DNA from 2 places in the Pseudaeromonas sharmana genome. Region 1 is predicted to be linked to the other one. Evidence: predicted binding sites of a transcription regulator. Region 1 holds the regulator's gene; the other holds the start of a gene.
The links. Region 1 encodes NrdR, which represses ribonucleotide reductase genes. Its sites were predicted from a motif close to CACNNTATANNGTG; they were not measured.

Region 1 (6,592 bases):
TTTCATCGGCTGTTCCAGCTTGAACTGCTCTTCGATATCCGCCACGTTGTCCTGTGTCATTTGCCATTGATAAATGGCCTGGACGGCAAAATGACGAGCCTTGCGGCGTTCGGATGGTTTCACTCTGAGACTCCTTCGACGTCCAGATTCTTCAGGACGTTAATCATTTCCAGCGCACTCAGTGCTGCCTCTGCACCCTTGTTACCCGCCTTGGTACCCGCGCGCTGGATTGCTTGTTCAACATTATCAGTGGTCAGGACGCCAAATGCGACCGGGATCTCATGCTCGAGCATCACCTGCGCCATGCCCTTGCTGTTTTCGTTGGCCACCAGTTCAAAGTGGTAGGTATCACCACGGATGACACAACCGAGCGCAACAATCGCATCAACCTTGCCGCTCTTGGCCAGCTTCTTCACTGCCAGCGGGATTTCCACCGCACCTGGCACACGCACCAGGGTGATCTGCTCATCCGGTACCAATCCCTGGCGCTTGATCACATCCAGAGCCCCGTCGATCAGGCGTTCGTTGATGAAGCTGTTGAAACGGGAGACCACGATTGCGATACGCGCCTCGGGAGCGGCGATGTTTCCTTCGATGACCTTCATGGGAAATCCTGTCTGTATGGCGTGAAAGTGCGCGTATTCTAGCACAAGACGGCGTTGACAAAAGCCTGTGCGCCGGGTCACACACATTTACCCGGCGCAGTCGGGTCATTCCGACAGATATTCCACAACTTCCAGGCCAAAGCCGGACAGGGCATGGTAACGCGTAGGACTGCTCAACAGCCGCATCTGGGTGACCCCCAGCGCCTTGAGGATCTGCGAGCCAACACCCACCCGACGGGATGCTTGCGCCCGTTTCGGCGCAGCCGCTCCGGCGGCAAGTTGCTCTACTTGAGCCAGCAGCTCCTGCTGTCCACCGTCATGTCCCAGCACGACGAGCACACCGCCTTCCTGGGCGATCTTGGCCATCGCCTTGGGAATTGGCCAGCTACGCGCTGCCAGCCGATCGCTGAGCAATACATCACGGAAGAAATCATGGAGATGTACTCGCACCAGCGGCGCGTCCTGACTGCTGACCGCACCTTTGCACAATGCAAAGTGCAACTGGTTATCGATGGTGTCACGGAAGGTCACCAGCTCAAACTCGCCGTGTTCGGTCGGTAACATCGCCCGAGCCACTTCGACCACCGTCGTCTCGTGTTGATTGCGGTACTCAATCAGATCGGCAATGGTCCCCAACTTGATACCATGCTCGGCGGCAAACTTTTCCAAATCCGGACGCCGCGCCATGGTACCGTCCTCATTGAGGATCTCGACGATGACCGCCGCCGGCTCCAGCCCGGCCAACCGCGCCAGATCACAACCGGCCTCGGTGTGACCGGCACGGGTCAGCACCCCGCCGGGTTGCGCCATCAACGGGAAAATATGCCCCGGTTGTACCAGATCACTGGCTTTAGCCTCCGGCGCCACCGCCGCAAGCACAGTGCGCGCGCGATCTGCTGCCGAGATGCCGGTACTGACCCCTTCCGCGGCCTCGATGCTAACCGTAAAGTTGGTCGAGAACTGAGCGCCATTGTTGCCCACCATAAGCGGCAGACTCAAACGCTGACAACGCTCGCGCGTCAACGTCAGGCAGATAAGCCCGCGACCATAACGCGCCATGAAGTTAATATCCTCAGGACGCACCATGCTGGCGGCCATAATCAGATCGCCTTCATTTTCCCGATCTTCGTCATCCATCAGGATGACCATGCGGCCTTGACGAAATTCCTCAATGATTTCCGCGGTAGTGCTTAATGCCATTTCGATTCATCCTTAGCGTTACTCAACGCATGAAACCCTGTTCTGCCAACATCGCCAACGTCACACCGCTTTGGGTTTGCGGCTCTGCCGCCTTGTCACCCAAGACCAGACGTTCCAGATAACGCGCGATGACATCCACCTCCAGATTGACACGCGTCCCGACTTTCCACTCAGCCACCGTGGTCTGCTGTGAGGTATGCGGGACGATTGTCAGGCGAAAACGCGCCCCCTCGACACTGTTTACCGTCAGGCTGATTCCATCGACGGTAATGGAGCCTTTCTCTGCAATATAACGGGCAAGTTCGCCTGGTGCCGCAATCCAGTACTCCATGGCCCGCCCGAGCGGTGAGACCGCCACCACTTCACCAACACCGTCGACGTGCCCGGATACCAGATGTCCGCCAAGCCGGCTGCTCGGTTGCAGAGCCTTTTCAAGATTGACGCGCTGACCTTTCCGGTAGTGGGCAAAGCCGGTGCGCGCTATGGTCTCTGCCGACACATCGGCTACATAACCATCCCCCGGCAACGCGACCACGGTCAGACAGACACCATTGGTGGCGATGGAGTCACCCAACTTGACGTCCGCCAGATCGAGTGTACCGCTGCGAACGCGCAACGACACATCCGCCCCCTTGCTCTGCATGCTGACAATCTCGCCAACTGCCTCGATGATTCCGGTAAACATCTTACTTCTCCTTCACTGCCGGACGCAGCGTCAATCGCAGGTCATCACCGATCTGCTGCACATCGTGCCAGATCAACTGCGGGGCTTGCGCCAAAGAATCCAATTCAGCAATGTGCAACAAGCCCAGCGCCGAGTCCCCCAGCACCTTGGGAGCCAGATAAAGCAACAATTCATCTACCAAGCCGGCCTGTAATAGCGCCCCGGCCAATTGACGCCCGGCTTCGACCCAAACCTCATTGCAGCCTCGACGCCCCAACTCCTGCATCAAGGCTTGCAGATCCAGTTTGCCATTGTCGGCCGTCGGCCCAATCCACTCGGTCAATGCCTGTGGCCAGGCCGCCACAGCCTGTTGCCGGGCCACCAAGACCTCCCCCGGCAGCGAGAACAATTTTGCCGAGGCCGGGATCCGGCCTCGGCCATCCACCAAGACGCGCAACGGCTGGCGCAACGCCTGGTATGGATAGACAGACTGTACCTCTGCGGGCAGTTCATCCCAACGCACGTTCAGCGAGGGATTATCGCTGAGCACCGTATCGGCACCGGACAATATAACGCTGCTACGCGCCCGCCAGGCTTGGACATCACGTCGCGCTGCGGGGCCGGTGATCCACTGGCTCTGGCCGTTGGCCAGCGCGGTGCGCCCATCCAGCGATGCTGCCAGCTTCAAGCGGACATAGGGCAATCCGGTACGCATCCGCTTGAGAAAACCGAGATTGATGGCCTCGGCCTCAGCCTGCATCACGCCGCAGCAGACCGCGATCCCGGCCTGCTGCAGCATCTGCAGGCCTCGTCCCGCCACCAACGGATTGGGATCCTGCATCGCCACCACAACTCGTTTCACACCTGCCTCAATCAGAGCCAGTGCACAGGGCGGCGTACGCCCAAAATGTGAACAGGGTTCCAGTGTCACATAGGCCGTGGCACCGCGCGCGTTGAGCCCGGCCTGGCGCAGCGCATGGACTTCGGCATGGGGCTCGCCAGCCTTGTGATGCCAGCCCTCACCCACCACCACGCCATCGGCATCGACCAGCACGCACCCCACATTCGGATTGGGATGGGTGGTGTAGATACCGTGCGCAGCCAGCATCAAGGCCCGCTGCATCCAGTCGCGATCCCGTTGTGACATACTTACCTCTCCAGCTTGGCAATCTCTTCGCCGAATTCACGAATGTCCTCAAAACTACGGTAGACAGAGGCAAACCGGATATAGGCGACCTTGTCGAGGATCTTGAGCTCCTCCATCACCAGATTACCGATCAGCTTGGCATCCACCTCACGTTCACCGGTAGCGCGCAAGCGCGATTCAATGCGGTTCAGACTCTCCTCCACCGACTCCATGCTGACCGGCCGCTTTTCCAGCGCCCGCTGGATTCCGCCCCTGAGCTTGTCCTCATTGAAGGGTTCGCGGCTGCCATTGCTCTTGATCACCCGCGGCATCACCAGCTCAGCACTTTCGAACGTGGTAAAACGTTCATGACATTCGACACACTCGCGGCGACGACGCACCTGATGCCCCTCGGCCACCAGACGCGAATCAATCACCTTGGTATCATCGGCATTACAGAAGGGACAATGCATGGGCTGCGGACTCCTCGCCGTCAATCAGATACTGCAGTGTAACAGAGCCACCCTAACCGGTTGAACCCACTCCGGTGCACTGGCCACAGCAGAAAAGCAAAGAGCCGCATCAGCGGCTCTTCGATATCACGACAATCAGACTCAGGCGTAGACAGGGAAACGGCGACAGATATCCAGTACCTTCTCACGCGTATCCGCCAGCACCTTCTCATCCGCGGCGTTATCCAGCACGTCACAGATCCAGCCAGCCAGTTCACGGGCTTCGCCTTCCTTGAAACCACGACGGCTGATCGCCGGCGAACCGATACGGATACCGGAGGTCACGAACGGAGAGCGCGGATCGTTTGGTACCGAGTTCTTGTTGACCGTGATGTTGGCTTTGCCCAGTGCGGCATCGGCATCCTTACCGGTCAGTTCCTTGTCGGTCAGGTCGATCAGGAACAGGTGGTTATCGGTACCACCGGAGACGATCTTGTAACCGCGAGACTTGATCACCTCGACCATCGCCTTGGCGTTCTTGACGACCTGCTGCTGCAGCGCCTTGAACTCCGGCTCCATCGCTTCTTTGAACGCAACAGCCTTGCCGGCGATAACGTGCATCAGCGGACCACCCTGACCACCCGGGAAGACGGCAGAATTGAGCTTCTTGTACAGCTCTTCGTCGTTTTCGGCAGAGAGGATCAGACCACCGCGCGGACCAGCCAGCGTCTTGTGAGTGGTAGAGGTGACGACGTGGGCATGTGGAACCGGGGTCGGGTAGACACCCGCCGCAACCAGACCGGCAACGTGAGCCATGTCGACGAACAGGTAAGCCCCGATCTTGTCGGCGATTTCACGCAGTTTGGCCCAATCAACGATGCCAGAGTAGGCCGAGAAACCACCGATGATCATCTTCGGCTTGTGTTCCAGCGCCAGACGTTCCAGCTCGACGTAGTCGATCTTGCCCGTCTCGTCGATACCGTAAGGAATGATGTCATACAGCTTGCCGGAGAAGTTGACCGGAGAGCCGTGAGTCAGGTGACCACCGTGGGCCAGGTTCATACCCAACACTTTATCGCCCGGTTGCAGCAGAGCCATATACACGGCGCTGTTGGCTTGTGAGCCGGAGTGCGGTTGAACGTTTGCGTAGGTCGCACCAAAGAGCTGCTTTGCGCGTTCGATAGCTAGCGACTCGACGATGTCGACGTATTCGCAACCGCCGTAGTAGCGCTTGCCTGGATAGCCTTCGGCATACTTGTTGGTCAGCTGTGAACCCTGGGCCTGCATTACGCGTGGGCTGGTGTAGTTTTCGGAGGCAATCAGTTCGATGTGCTCTTCCTGACGCACGGTTTCATCGGTGATCGCCGCCCACAGCTCGGCATCGTAATCGGCAATGTTCATGTCACGCTTCAGCATCCCTTTCTCCTGACTCTAGCGTAATGATATTGGGGGGTTGGTCACATTCTACCTTGCTGACCGGCGACTGAATAGCACAGGATGGCAACAATTGCGCTAAAAACGTCCACTCTGCCATTCGTTAGGGAACCAAATTCGAGCTCCAAGGGTCTTCTTGTAGTGATTAGACCAGTAAAGTGCTGCCAATTTTCACGAAATCACTATAATTGCGAAGTTTCGCTTGCTGGCAGGCAACTCAAAGCCTAAAAAATGGACAACAGGTGATTTAATCCCAGTTTTTGGTAAGATCGCCGCATGATTGCCGAGGATAACTGCACGATGGCCGCAAAAAAACGTATCCTGCTGCTGAATGGCCCCAACCTGAATCTGCTGGGGAAACGCGAGCCGGCTATCTATGGTGCCGATACCCTCGACGACATTGTTGCCCGCTTGCAACAACGCGCGGCAGAGCTGGACGTGGAGTTGCTCCATTGCCAGTCGAATGCCGAAGCTACGCTGCTGGACACCATCCACCAGGCGATGGGTCAGGTCGATTTTATCCTGATTAATCCGGCGGCCTTTACCCATACCAGCGTGGCACTGCGTGATGCCTTGCTGGGGGTGGCCATCCCGTTTATCGAGATCCACCTCTCCAATGTCCACGCCCGTGAGCCGTTCCGCCATCACTCTTACCTGTCCGATGTGGCCAAGGGAGTGATCTGCGGCCTCGGAGCCGATGGCTATGAATTTGCTTTACTAGCGGCCGTGCGCACCCTGCGCCGGTCTTCCAACTAACAGCTAGAGAAGTTGACAGAGAATGCAAATGGATATCCGTAAAATCAAGAAGCTGATTGAACTGGTTGAAGAGTCCGGCATCGCCGAACTGGAAATCACCGAAGGTGAAGAATCGGTCCGAATCAGTCGTGGTGTCGTGGCGGCTCCGGTTGCCTATGCCGCGCCGCAAGTAGCGATGGCACCGGCTGCGGCGCCTGCCGCCGCGCCTGCTGCTGCCGCAGCTCCGGCCCTGAGCGGTCATGTCGTGCGTTCTCCGATGGTCGGTACCTTCTACCGCTCCGCCAGCCCGGATGCCGGTCCTTTCATCGAGGAAGGCAGCCAGGTCAAGGTCGGTGATGCATTGTGCATCGTCGAA
Region 2 (6,592 bases), on a different contig from region 1:
CACGCCTTCGGTCAGCGCCGCCTTGGACCATACCCCTGACAGCAGGTAATCGGCCTTCTTGTTGGCGCCACCAAGTAAATTCTGGGGAACGGCCGCAAACTGGCCGCGACCACCACCGTGCATGAACAGGACTTTGTAGTTATCCGGAACCTGCATCAGTTCGCGCAGATCCTTCTCCGCCTCGGCGGCAACCGCCATGTACTCCTTGCCACGGTGGGACAACTCCATGACGGAGACACCCAGACCATCAAAGTCGATGAATTCACGCTGGGCTTGCGCCATGACCTCTTCCGGCAGCATGGCCGGACCTGCACAAAAGTTATAAACCTTGCTCATCTTCTCTTCCGTTGGCTTCCTTGGAACTTCCAGCTTTTACACCGAACCGTGATCCGGCGCAAAGGTTTTTATCTTGCTGACCACGCCTTCCCGGAGTCGGCCGGCAAGAAAACAAAAGGCGGCCCGAGGGCCGCCTGTATCAGAAGCATTACTCCTGATTGTCTTCCTGAGTTTGCTCCCCAGAAGCCGCTTCGACCTCCAGAGCACTCTCATCCACTTCCGGCTCGGCAATCCGCTCCAGGCTGACGACCTCTTCGCCTTCCATGGTACGAATCAGACGCACCCCACCGGTATTCCGACCGATGACGCTGACTTCAACAACGCGCGTCCGTACCAGGGTGCCGGCATTGGTAATCAGCATGATCTCATCCTTGTCATCGACCTGGATGGCACCGACCACCTTACCATTACGCTCGTCAACCTTGATCGAGATGACGCCCTGGGTACCGCGACTCTTGGTCGGATACTCTTCCAGCGCGGTGCGCTTCCCGTAACCGTTGGCCGTCGCCGTCAGTACCGCGCCTTCACCGCGAGGGATGATCAGCGAGACCACCTTGTCGCCGGCCGCCAGCTTGATGCCGCGCACCCCGGCCGCAGTCCGCCCCATAGGTCGGACGCCCTTGCCAGAGGTGTTGCCCTCACTCGACTCGCTAGCCTCGCTCTCAGACTCGTCAACCTCGTCGTCTTCGCCCTCGGCGTCACAGATCTCCGCGCCACGCCCCGGGCCTTCGGCAAATCGCACCACCTTGCCAGCATCGGAGAACAGCATGATCTCGTTGCTGCCATCGGTGATGTCGACGGCGATCAGCTCGTCCCCTTCCCGCAGCGTGATAGCGCGGATGCCGGAGCTCAACGGACGGGAGAAGGCCGACAGCTCCGTCTTCTTGACGGTACCATTGGCGGTGGCAAAGAACACAAACTTGTCATCGTCGTAAGACTTGACCGGCAGAATGGCGGTGATGCGTTCACCCTCTTCCAGTGGCAGCAAGTTGACGATCGGGCGGCCACGCGCGGTACGCGACGCTTCCGGCAGGTTGTAGACCTTCAGCCAGTAAACCTTACCGCGGGTCGAGAAGCACAGAATGGTGTCGTGAGTATTAGCCACCAGCAGACGCTCGATGAAATCTTCTTCTTTCATCCGCGTGGCAGACTTACCGCGGCCACCACGGCGCTGAGCCTCATAATCCGACAGCGGCTGGTACTTGACGTAGCCCTCATGGGAGAGCGTGACCACGACATCTTCTGGCGTGATCAAATCTTCCATGTTGATTTCGATGCTCGCCGCCTGGATTTCAGTACGACGGTTATCACCGAATTGCGCCTTGACGTACTCCAGCTCCTCGCGGATGACCTCCATCAGGCGAGCCGGGCTATTGAGGATACGCAGCAGCTCGGCGATCTGGTTCAGCAGATCCTGATACTCTTCCAGGATCTTTTCGTGCTCAAGCCCAGTCAGCTTTTGCAGACGCAGATCCAGGATCGCTTGCGCCTGTTGTTCGGTCAGGAAGTACTGACCTTCACGAATGCCGTACTCTGGCTCCAACCACTCCGGTCGCGCCGCATTATCGCCAGCACGCTCCAGCATCGCCGCCACATTGCCCAGATCCCATGGCTTGGCGATCAACGCCGCCTTGGCTTCCGCCGGACTCGGCGAGTGACGAATCAGCTCGATGATGGGGTCAATATTGGCCAGCGCAATCGCCAGACCTTCCAAGATATGCGCACGATCGCGCGCCTTGCGCAGTTCGAATACGGTACGACGAGTCACCACTTCACGGCGGTGATCGATAAAGGCCGCCAGAATCTCCTTGAGATTCAGCGTCTTCGGCTGGCCATTCACCAGGGCAACCATGTTCATACCGAACACGTTCTGCATCTGGGTATGGGCATACAGGTTATTCAGCACCACCTCGGAGACTTCGCCACGGCGCAGCTCGATGACCACGCGCATGCCGTCCTTGTCGGATTCGTCACGCAGCGCCGTGATGCCTTCAACCTTTTTGTCCTTGACCAGCTCGGCAATCTTTTCAATCAGACGCGCCTTGTTCACCGTGTAGGGTAACTCGGTGACAATGATGCTCTCTTTACCGTTCTTGTCGTCGGTCTCGATGTGCGTTCTGGCACGCACATAAATCTTGCCGCGACCGGTGCGATAGGCATCGATGATGCCAGAGCGGCCGTTGATGATGCCGCCGGTAGGGAAATCCGGACCCGGCACATATTGCATCAACTCATCCACCGTCAGGGCACTGTTGTCGATCAGCCCCAGACAGGCATCGACCACCTCGGTGAGGTTGTGCGGCGGAATATTGGTCGCCATACCGACAGCAATACCAGAAGATCCATTGACCAGCAGGTTCGGTATCTTGGTCGGCATGACTGCCGGAATCTGTTCGGTACCATCGTAGTTCGGTACCCAGTCAACCGTTTCCTTGTCCAGATCGGCCAGCAGTTCATGGGCGATCTTGTTCATGCGGATTTCGGTATAACGCATTGCCGCAGCGGAGTCGCCGTCGACCGAACCAAAGTTACCCTGGCCGTCGACCAGCATGTAGCGCATCGAGAAGTTCTGCGCCATCCGCACTATGGTGTCATAGACAGCACTGTCACCATGGGGGTGATATTTACCGATAACGTCGCCGACCACACGGGCCGATTTTTTATAAGGCTTGTTCCAGTCGTTGCCCAGTTCGTTCATCGCGAACAGGACTCGACGGTGTACAGGCTTCAAACCATCACGCACATCCGGAAGGGCCCGACCGACGATTACACTCATGGCGTAATCGAGGTAGGAGCTCTTCAACTCTTCTTCGATGTTGATTGGCGTGATCTCTCTGGCCAGCTCACTCATATAACCCTAGATCCCTACTTCAATCGACTTGAAAGCATAAGGGCGGCATTCTAGCACGCAAATGGCCAATTCCCCAGCCTCCAGAGCGGGTGGCTGTCACAGCCTGAACGCTTGGTTATAATGCCGAGTCGCAGCAGCAACCATTAACAGGATCACCAGCAGATGAATGTCGACCATCAGGAAATAGCCAAGTTCGAAGCCCTTGCCAGTCGCTGGTGGGATCCGCAGGGCGAATTCAAGCCTTTGCATCAATTGAATCCGCTGCGTCTGCAGTGGATTGACACCCTGAGCCAAGGCTTGGCGAACAAACGTGTGCTGGATGTCGGCTGTGGTGGCGGCATTCTGGCCGAATCGATGGCTGTGCGCGGCGCCAGCGTCACCGGCCTCGACATGGGCAAAGAGCCACTGCAGGTCGCTCGGCTGCACGCGCTGGAGAGCGGTGTCGAACTGACCTACCGGCAACTGACAGTCGAGGCGCTGGCCGAGGAACTGCCGGGACACTTCGATGTCGTCACCTGTATGGAAATGCTGGAGCATGTACCGGATCCGGCCTCTGTGGTCGCCGCCTGCGCCCGGTTGGTGCGCCCCGGTGGCCAGCTGTTTTTTTCAACCATCAACCGCACCGCCAAATCCTGGCTCTTGATGATCGCCGGGGCTGAATATCTGCTACAGATGGTGCCCAAAGGCACCCACCAGCATGACAAGTTCATTCAGCCTGCCGAGCTGAGCCGCTATGCCGAATGCGCCGGTTTGCGACTGTGCCAGATGAAAGGGGTGGTCTATAACCCGCTGAGCGGCACTTTCCGACTGTCAGCCGATGTGGGTGTCAATTACATGCTGCACTGTCAGCGTCCAGAGGCCTGAGCCATGCCCCATTTTGCTGCCGTTTTATTCGATCTGGATGGCACCTTGCTGGACACGGCGCCGGATCTGGGCGCCGCCGTCAACCATGTGCTCGATACGCATGCCATGCCACGCCTGCCAGACGCGGTGATCCGCCGCATCGCCTCCGATGGCGCCCTCGGTCTGCTCAAGGCCGGCTTCGGCGAGGAACAGCTGGCACAGATGGATACCCCGGAGCTGCGTCAGGCATTGCTGGACTACTATGCCGCCCACCTGTACGAAGGTACCCGCCCTTACCCAGGCATGGTGGAGTTCATCGCCAGCCTGAACCAGGCCGCCATTCCCTGGGGAATTGTCACCAACAAACCGGCGTTTCTGACTGAACCGCTGATGGCCCAGGTCGATGAATTACCGCACTGCGGCGTCATCGTCAGTGCCGATACACTGCCGCAGCGCAAACCGCACCCGGCGCCGCTGTTGTACGCCTGCGCGCAATTGGGCGTCGAGCCCACAGCCTGTCTGTATGTCGGGGACCATATCCGCGACATTGAAGCCGGGCGCGCAGCCGGCATGCAGACGGCCATCGCCGGATGGGGATACCTTGACCCGCTCGAGAACAGTGCGCACTGGGGGGCCGATTTGCAGTTTGCCGACGTCAGCAGCCTGCACGCATGGTGGTCACAGCTCTGAAATTTTGAACGATTGCTCAATGCTTGTGCCGGGGAATGTGAGCCCGATGTTAAAGATGAAAAAAAAATATATTTTTAAAATCCGCTGCCAGCGCCCGTGGTGACTGAGCTGTAAAGATTTATCCACAAGTCGTCCCCCGAGCCACCCTCTTGATGCAGTCGGCAACGACCGTTATCTTGTGCCTCGAATACACATAAACACTATATGTTGTGTTTTGGCCACCCCGTTCTTCAGTTCTTGCTGTCACAACTCCTTCGGGAGTCGGGGTCTTCGGCCGGTTGGTCCGCGCCATGGCGCGCGCAATCACGATGGCTCAGACCATCGCCAGAACAAGGAATCAAGGACGGGTATGAACACCACGCTACAGGTCACCAAACGCGACGGCCGCACCGAATCTCTGGATCTGGAAAAGATCCACCGGGTAGTCACCTGGGCCGCTGAAGGCTTGCAGAATGTTTCGGTCTCACAGGTCGAGCTGCGTGCCCACCTGCAATTTTATGCGGGTATCAAAACGGCAGACATCCACGAAACCCTGATCCGCGCCGCGGCCGATCTGATCAGTACCGATGCGCCGGACTACCAGTATCTGGCCGCCCGTCTGGCGATGTTCCACCTGCGCAAGAAGGCCTATGGCGAATTTACGCCGCCATCGCTGTATCAGCATGTCCAACGCCTGGTTGCCGACGGCCGCTATGATGCCCACCTGCTGGCCGACTACAGCGCAGCCGAATTCAACGAACTCGATGGCTACCTGCGCCACGAGCGTGACATGCTGTTCGCCTATGCGGCGGTCAAGCAACTCGAAGGCAAATATCTGGTGCAGAACCGGGTCAGCGGCGAGATCTACGAAAGCCCGCAGTTCCTCTATATGCTGGTCGCGGCTTGTCTGTTTTCGCGCTATCCGCGCGCCAGTCGTCTGGACTACGTCAAGCGCTTCTATGATGCCTGCTCGACCTTCAAAATCTCGCTGCCGACGCCGATCATGTCCGGCGTGCGCACCCCGACGCGTCAGTTCAGCTCCTGCGTGCTGATCGAGTGTGACGATAGCCTGGACTCGATCAATGCCACGGCCTCAGCCGTGGTGCGTTATGTATCGCAGCGCGCCGGCATCGGCATCAACGCCGGCCGTATCCGCGCCCTCGGCTCGGAAATCCGCGGCGGCGAAGCATTCCACACCGGTTGTATTCCGTTCTACAAATATTTCCAGACCGCCGTGAAGTGCTGCTCGCAAGGCGGTGTGCGGGGTGGTGCCGCCACCGTGTTCTATCCGTTGTGGCATCTTGAGGTCGAATCGCTGCTGGTGCTGAAGAACAACCGCGGAGTCGAGGATAACCGTGTCCGACACATGGACTATGGTGTGCAGATCAACAAGCTGATGTACCAGCGCCTGATTCAGGGCGGCTACATTACGCTGTTTAGCCCATCCGCTGCGCCGGGCCTGTATGATGCGTTCTTCGCCGATCAGGCCGAGTTTGAGCGCCTGTATCTGCAATACGAAGCCGACCCGGCAGTGCGCAAGAAGCAGATCAAGGCCGTCGACCTGTTCTCACTGCTGATGCAGGAGCGTGCCGGTACCGGGCGTATCTATATCCAGAACGTCGACCATTGCAACACGCACAGCCCGTTCGATCCGGCACAGGCCCCGGTACGGCAGAGCAATCTGTGCATGGAGATCGCGCTGCCGACCAAACCACTGAACGATCTGCGTGACGATAATGGCGAGATTGCGCTATGTACCCTGTCGGCCTTCAACCTCGGCGCACTGAACTCCCTCGATGAGCTCGAACCCTTGGCCGATCTGGCAGTGCGCGCACTCGACGCCCTGCTGGACTACCAGGACTACCCGGTGCCGGCCGGAAAAAATGGCGCCAT

Region 2: the regulator NrdR is predicted to act here: its motif matches at 4,919-4,932, upstream of nrdA (class 1a ribonucleoside-diphosphate reductase subunit alpha).

Annotation. Positions count from the first base shown of each region.
Region 1 is NZ_JBHSAF010000001.1:10,838-17,429, reverse strand. Features, by position in the region: gene nusB (transcription antitermination factor NusB) at 1-123, opposite strand, end outside; gene ribH (6,7-dimethyl-8-ribityllumazine synthase) at 120-605, opposite strand; gene ribBA (bifunctional 3,4-dihydroxy-2-butanone-4-phosphate synthase/GTP cyclohydrolase II) at 711-1,805, opposite strand; gene ACFOSS_RS00075 (riboflavin synthase) at 1,828-2,490, opposite strand; gene ribD (bifunctional diaminohydroxyphosphoribosylaminopyrimidine deaminase/5-amino-6-(5-phosphoribosylamino)uracil reductase RibD) at 2,492-3,616, opposite strand; gene nrdR (transcriptional regulator NrdR) at 3,619-4,068, opposite strand; gene glyA (serine hydroxymethyltransferase) at 4,210-5,463, opposite strand; gene aroQ (type II 3-dehydroquinate dehydratase) at 5,782-6,237, shown strand; gene accB (acetyl-CoA carboxylase biotin carboxyl carrier protein) at 6,266-6,592, shown strand, end outside.
Region 2 is NZ_JBHSAF010000014.1:1,070,303-1,076,894, forward strand. Features, by position in the region: gene serC (3-phosphoserine/phosphohydroxythreonine transaminase) at 1-336, opposite strand, end outside; gene gyrA (DNA topoisomerase (ATP-hydrolyzing) subunit A) at 485-3,187, opposite strand; gene ubiG (bifunctional 2-polyprenyl-6-hydroxyphenol methylase/3-demethylubiquinol 3-O-methyltransferase UbiG) at 3,350-4,051, shown strand; gene ACFOSS_RS14665 (HAD family hydrolase) at 4,055-4,720, shown strand; gene nrdA (class 1a ribonucleoside-diphosphate reductase subunit alpha) at 5,070-6,592, shown strand, end outside.